One region of the Cryobacterium sp. TMT2-15-1 genome, then DNA from elsewhere that is predicted to be linked to it. Evidence: predicted binding sites of a transcription regulator. Region 1 holds the regulator's gene; the other holds the start of a gene.

What was found. Region 1 encodes LexA, which represses DNA repair genes until DNA is damaged. Its sites were predicted from a motif close to TCGAACANNTGTTCGA; they were not measured.
Region 2: a site for LexA is predicted at 1,910-1,925, ahead of E3O62_RS08665 (DNA polymerase III subunit alpha). Genes of this name have one in related genera too.

The regions. Positions count from the first base shown of each region.
Region 1 is NZ_SOGD01000034.1:31,361-34,771, forward strand. It holds gene E3O62_RS09455 (histidinol-phosphate transaminase) at 1-973, opposite strand, end outside; gene E3O62_RS09460 (LysM peptidoglycan-binding domain-containing protein) at 1,014-1,370, opposite strand; gene lexA (transcriptional repressor LexA) at 1,654-2,358, shown strand; gene metE (5-methyltetrahydropteroyltriglutamate--homocysteine S-methyltransferase) at 2,566-3,411, opposite strand, start outside.
Region 2 is NZ_SOGD01000032.1:79,471-82,881, forward strand. It holds gene E3O62_RS08665 (DNA polymerase III subunit alpha) at 1-1,871, opposite strand, end outside; gene E3O62_RS08670 (AI-2E family transporter) at 2,033-3,109, shown strand; gene E3O62_RS17545 (3-hydroxyisobutyryl-CoA hydrolase) at 3,138-3,411, opposite strand, start outside.

The DNA.
Region 1 (3,411 bases):
CCAGCAGCGCCTCGAAGGTGGCCCGAGGGTCCTCGACGCCGCCGAACAACACGAAGTTGCTCGCACTGCGCAGCGGAGAGTAGCCAAGCCGGGCCAGTTCGCTCACGATGCGGTCCCGCTGCCCGCGGATGTCGTCGACCATGGCGAGCATCGCGGGCGTGTGGACGAGGGCGGCGACCGCGGCAGCCTGGGTGAGCGCGGACAGGTGGTAGGGCAGACGAACCAGGCGGAGGGCATCCGTCACGGCGGGATCGGCGGCCAGATAGCCGACGCGCACACCCGCGAAGGCGAACGCCTTGCTCATGGTGCGGGACACCAGCAGGCGCTCCCGGCCGGGCAGCAGGCTCAGGGCGGTCGGCGCGTCATCCGTCCCGAACTCGGCGTATGCCTCGTCGACGACGACGATGCCGTCGGTCGCGTCGTAGACGGCCGCGATCGTCTCCAGGGACAGGGGCGTGCCGGTGGGGTTGTTCGGCGAGCAGAGGAAGACGAGGTCAGGGGCAACCCGGTCGACCCACTCCACCGCCGTTGCCGGGGAGAGTTCGAACTCGGCGTCACGACCGCCCGCGATCCAGCGGGTACCGGTGCCGGAGGCGAGCAAAGGGTACATGGAGTAGGTCGGTGCGAAGCCGAGAACGGACCGACCCGGGCCGCCGAAGGCCTGCAGCACTTGCTGAAGAACCTCGTTGGATCCGTTGGCGGCCCAGATGTTCTTTCGAGTGAGGCCGTGACCGAGATAACGGGCGAGGGAATCCCGCAGCTCGGTGAACTCCCGATCGGGGTATCGGTTCACGGTCGTGACCGCCACGGCCAACGCCGCCACGATGTCCTGCGCCACCTCAGCCGGGATGCCGTGGGTGTTCTCATTCACGTTGAGAGCCACCGGCACGTGCAACTGCGGCGCCCCGTAGGGGGTGAGTCCGCGCAGATTATCGCGAAGGGGCAGATCGTTGAGACTGGTCACTCCCCCCATGTTACCGGGGTGAGACCGGCGGGGACTCGTTGCGGGTAGTTCACAGGTCGTTCGGAAGCGCCAGCCGCTGACCGGGCTGCACGCTGTCGGACGGCAGCTGGTTGAGGCTCACAATCTCGGCGATCACCTCGCGCGGATCGGCCGTGGGCGCAATTGTCTCGGCAAGTTGCCAGAGCGACTGCCCCGACTTGATGGTGACGTAGTCGAAGGCCGTGGCCACGCGACCGACGGTCGAGTTCTCGGCGGCGGCAATGCCTCCGTTGAGGGCGACGGCCAGAGCCACGGCCACGAGCGGAAAGGCAGCCAGGCACGTGAAAACGACGCGACCGCGCCGGGTGAGTCGGAGCCGGGTGCGTCCGGTCGTGATGGGGACGCCTCGTTCAAGTGCAGTGCTCATGTCATACCTCCTGTGAGAAGCTACATCCGACTCTCGGCCGGGAGAGCCGGATACGAACTTATGTTCCGAATGTATATTCGATTATTCGAACAATCAAGCTTTTTTCGGTAGTTTCTGAAATATTCATCCCGACCCACTCGAATACATGTTTGTTTAATGGCCTCAACGCGGATACAGTTTCGATTGTTGATTGACACTCAATCAGGCACCCCCGACATTCGCGTGAATCGGCGGCATTCGATGCGTGCCGCCAGCGCATCAATCACAACGAGGAGCGACGAACGTGGCACAGAACACCAGCGGTCCCCGCGACAAGGGCGGCACCAGACGGCGCAAGAGCCTCAGCGAGAAGCAGCTCGCCATCCTTGACGTCATCCAACGCTCGGTCAGCCAACGCGGCTATCCGCCGAGCATGCGGGAGATCGGCGACGCCGTCGGCCTGTCGTCACTGTCGAGCGTCACCCACCAGCTCAACCAGTTGGAACTGAGCGGTTACCTCCGCCGTGACCCGAACCGCCCCCGAGCGCTGGAGGTGCTCATCGAGATTCCGCAGTCGCCCGAAGACACGACGGCCGGAGCCTCGGAAAGTTTCCACACCGGAGTGCAGGTCGGCGACGCCGCCATGGTTCCGCTCGTCGGTCGCATCGCCGCCGGCATCCCGATCACCGCCGAACAGCAGATCGACGAGATTTTCCCGCTGCCCCGCCAGCTGGTGGGGAAGGGCGACCTGTTTATGCTCAAGGTGTCGGGCGAATCGATGATCGACGCCGCCATCATGGACGGCGACTGGGTCGTCGTGCGGCAGCAGAAGACCGCCGAAAACGGTGAAATCGTTGCTGCCATGCTCGACAACGAGGCAACCGTCAAGGTCTTCCGCCAGCGCGACGGGCACACCTGGCTACTGCCCCGCAACACCAACTTCGAACCCATCGTCGGCGATCACGCCGAGATTCTGGGGAAGGTTGTGGCCGTGCTGCGGTCGGTTTAGGGCAACAGCACTGAAGTTCATTAGCACTTCAGGCCGACTCTTGATCTCGCCGGTTTCGACCAACGTCGTGGTGACGCGCGTGTGTTGAGTCACCATGGTTGTTTCGGTCGGGCCTTATGGGCCGGGTCTTGTGGGCCGGGTCTTGTGGGCCGGGCACGAACACTGGTTTTGGTGTCGTGCCCGGCTTTTGTGTGGGTGGAGGCAGGGTCAGGCGGAAACGGAGGAGGTCAGGCGGGCGCGGAGGATGCGGGTCGCAGCGAGCATGTTGTGCAGGGACTGGACGGTTTCGGCGTAGCCGCGGGTTTTGAGGCCGCAGTCGGGGTTCACCCAGAGCCGGATGGCCGGGATGGCCGCCGCGGCGCGCTCGAGCAGGTCGGTGAGTTCGGCCACGCTCGGCACACGCGGCGAGTGGATGTCCCACACTCCCGGGCCGATACCGTGGTCGAAGCCCTGGGACCGGATATCGCCCACCACCTCCATGCGAGAGCGTGCCGCCTCGATGCTGGTCACATCCGCGTCCAGGTTGCGGATCGCGTCGATGACCACCCCGAACTCCGAGTAGCAGAGGTGGGTGTGGATCTGGGTGGCCGCGGCCGCACCGGCCGTCGCCAGGCGGAAGGACCCCACCGACCAGTCGAGGTATTCCGCCTGGTCCTTCTGCTTCAGCGGCAGCAGCTCCCGCAGCGCGGGCTCGTCGACCTGGACGATCTGAATGCCGGCCGTCTCCAGGTCGGCGATCTCGTCCCGCAGGGCCAGGGCCACCTGCCTGGCCGTCTCGCCGAGCGGCTGGTCGTCGCGCACGAACGACCACGCGAGGATCGTGACCGGACCGGTGAGCATCCCCTTGACGGGCTTGGGCGTCAGACCCTGCGTGAACGCTGACCACTCGACCGTGATGGGCCGCGGTCGGGACACGTCACCCCAGAGGATCGACGGGCGCACGCACCGGCTGCCGTAGGACTGCACCCAACCGTTCTCGGTGACCGCGAATCCGTCAAGGTTCTCGGCGAAGTACTGCACCATGTCGTTGCGTTCCGGCTCCCCGTGCACGAT
Region 2 (3,411 bases), on a different contig from region 1:
ATGCCGAGGGTGCGAGTGGAGCGGATCAGTTCGAAGGTGTCCGGGTCGTTCAGTGGGATTCGGTCGAGGTCAATGATCTCGCCCGACAATCGGTGATGTTCCTCGACGGCGTGGGCCATGGCCGACTGCATCCGCACACCGAGGATGTCCAGCTTGATCAGGCCCATCGGGTCCATGTCGTGCTTGTCGAACTGGGACATGGGCAACCCCATGCCGGACGCCTGCACCGGGGTGCGGTCGAGCAGGGAGGCGTCGGAGAGGATGACGCCGCAGGGGTGCACGGAGATGTGCCGGGGAAGCCGGTCGAGTTTGGCGGTCAGGTCGACCAGCAGGTCGAGCTGCGAGGAGGCGCGCACCTCGGCGGCCAACGGCTCGAGCTCGGGCTTCTCGGCCAGGGCGCGGCGGAAGTCGCGCGCGTTGAAGCGCCACATCTGCTTGGCGACCGCGGCCACCTGCTCGTGATTCATGCCGAGGGCCAGGCCGGCGTCGCGCACGGCGCCGCGGCCGCGATAGGCGTTCGTCATGGACATCAGCGACACCCGATCGCTGCCGAAGGTGTCAAAGAGCGTGCGATAGACGTCGTGCCTTCTGGCGGACTCGACGTCGAGGTCGATGTCGGGCAGGGTCTGCCGCTCGGGGGAGAGGAACCGCTCCCAGAGCAGCCCGTTGGAGATGGGCTCGACGGAGGAGGTGTGCAGGGCGTAGTTGAGCACCGAGCCCACCCCGGACCCGCGCGCCTGGATGCGGATGCCCATTTCCCGGATGATGTCCGCCACCCGGGCGACGGTGAGGAAGTAGCCGGCGAAACCGAGGTGCTCCACCGTCTTCAGCTCGTGCACGAGACGTGCGTGCGCAGCATCCGCCAGCGACCGGCCCGCCGGCGACGTGACGGGGTAGCGGTCGTCGATGCCGGCCCGGGCTCGGGCGTGCAGCTCGGTCAGCGGGTCGCCGCTGACGCCGATGATGCGCGCCTCCGGCATGCGCGGGCGACCCAGGCCGATGTCGGAGTCCGGGTCGAGGCTGCACCGCCCGGCAAGCTGCTCGGTGTCGCGGAACAGTCGGTCGACGGCGCCGTCGTCGTGCAGCCCGGCGTCGACGACCATGCGCGCCACCTGCCTCATGGCGACTTCGGGTTTCAGCCAGGCCTGGCCGTTGGTCTGCAGCTGCTCCAGGTTCGCCAGCGCCGTCAGGGTGCGGGCCGCGTCGGCCAGGTCGGCGGTGACGGCCTCGTCGGGGGTGCCGTAGCGCACGGCGTTGGTGAGCACGGCGGGCAGTGCGGCGTGCTCGAAGAGGGCGAGCATGCGGGTGGCCGGCGTCACACTGCCGGGAGTGCCCGGCGCCGCCAGATGGCAGACGATTTCACCCACCACCGATTGCGGCGGCAGGGCGCGCAACCACGCGGTGAGGCAGGCGCCGGCAGCATCGGTGTCGCGGCGCTCGACCGATTGGCCCACGTCGGAGGCAGGGCCGAGCAGCACGGTGAGGCAGTGCAGTCCGGCCAGCTCGGCGAGGTGCGAGCGGGCGATGCTGGGGCGCCCCGACGCGCTGTGCGCGGCGCTGTTGTGGGCGGCGCTGACCGCGCGGCAGAGGGCCGCATAGCCACGACCGTTCATATCACCGTGGGCGAGCACCACGATCCGGCCCAACGGATGCCCGTCGTCGTCGTGCACCGCGAGGTCGGCGCCCAGCCCCGGCCGGATGCCCGCTGCCGCGCAGGCGCGCACGTGTTTGACCGCGCCGTAGAGACCGTCCCGGTCGGTGAGGGCCAGGAAGGAGCCGTTCTGCGCCTGCGTCTGCTCCACCAGTGACTCGGGGAGAGTGACCCCGAAGTGCGTGGAGTAGGCGCTCGCGACGTGGAGGTGTGCGAACATGTGTGTACTCCTCTGCGGGCAGGTCGATGGGTGATAGATAGAACAAATGTTCGATGTAGGGAGTGTACGTCACACGGCCGACACGCGCTACCGGCAGTCTGCCGAGGCAGTCTGGCTAGGCTGGGTGGCTCAGCCGTTGTTCGCCTCGTTTGGAGATCCCTATGACCACGCCCACTTCGTCCTGGACGGACTATCTCGGCCGGGCCGCCATCCGCTCCGGCCAGGCCCTGCTGGTCCTCGCCCTGCTGGTGGTGGCCATCTACGGGATCACGCAGCTCAAGCTGGTCTTCACCCCGCTCCTGATCGCCCTGATCGTGGCCTCGGCGCTGCGCCCCTTCATGCGGTTCCTGCTGGCCCGCGGGGCGAACGAATCCCTTGCCGCGGCGATCACCCTGATCTTGAGCGTCGCGGTCTTCGGTGGCGTCGTCACCCTCGTGGTGTTCGGCATCCGTGGCGAGTGGGACACCCTCTTCACCTCGGCCAGCAAGGGGCTCGACAGCCTGCAGGAACTGCTCACCAGCGGCACGCTGCCGATCGATTCCGCTCAGATCGATTCGGTGCGCGAGTCGGTCATCGACTTCGCCACCAGCAGCCAGTTCGGGTCCGGGGCCCTGGCCGGGGTCTCCGTGGCCGCCGAGATCGTGGCCGGCGTGGTGCTCGGCCTCGTCGTGCTCTTCTATTTCCTGAAGGACGGCCCCCACATTTGGAGCTTCCTCATCCAGCCGCTCGCCGGCAAGCGGCACGAGCGGGCCGCACGCATCGGCGTGAGCAGCGTCGAGGTATTCGGCAACTACGTGCGCGGCACGGCGATCGTCGCGTTCGTCGACGCCCTGTTCATCGGGATCGGACTGTGGATCCTGCAGGTTCCGCTGGCGCTGCCGCTCGCCGTCATCGTCTTCGTCGGCGCCTTCATCCCCATCGTCGGGGCGACGGCCGCCGGCATCCTCGCCGCACTGGTGGCCCTCGTCACGAACGACCTGACCACCGCCATCATCGTGGTCGCGATCGTGGTCGCCGTGAACCAGCTCGAGGGCAACTTCCTGTCCCCGGTGGTGCTCGGCAAGTCACTGCGCCTGCACGGCCTGGTGATCCTGCTGGCGCTGACGGCCGGCACGATCCTGGGCGGCATCGTCGGCGCGGTCATCTCGGTGCCGATCGCCGCCGTGGGCTGGGCCGTCATCAAGGCCTGGAACGCTCCCACGCCGCCGGTTCCGGTGCCGCCGGTCGCGCCGGTCTAGCTCACGAATTCGTTCGGGCGAGCGGTGATCAGCTGAAGGCGGAGATGCCGGTCACGGCCCGGCCGACCAACAGCGCGTTGATCTCGTAGCTGCCCTCGTAGGAGTAGATCGCCTCGGCGTCGGCGAAGATCTTGGCCATCTCGTACCGGGTGCTGATGCCGTTGCCGCCGAGCAGACCGCGGCCCAGGGCCACCGTTTCGCGCATCCGGGTCGTGCAGGTCGCCTTTGCGAGGGCCGCCTGGTCCATCGTGAGCCGCCCGCTCTCCTGCAGTCGCGCCATCTGCACCATCAGCGACAGTGAC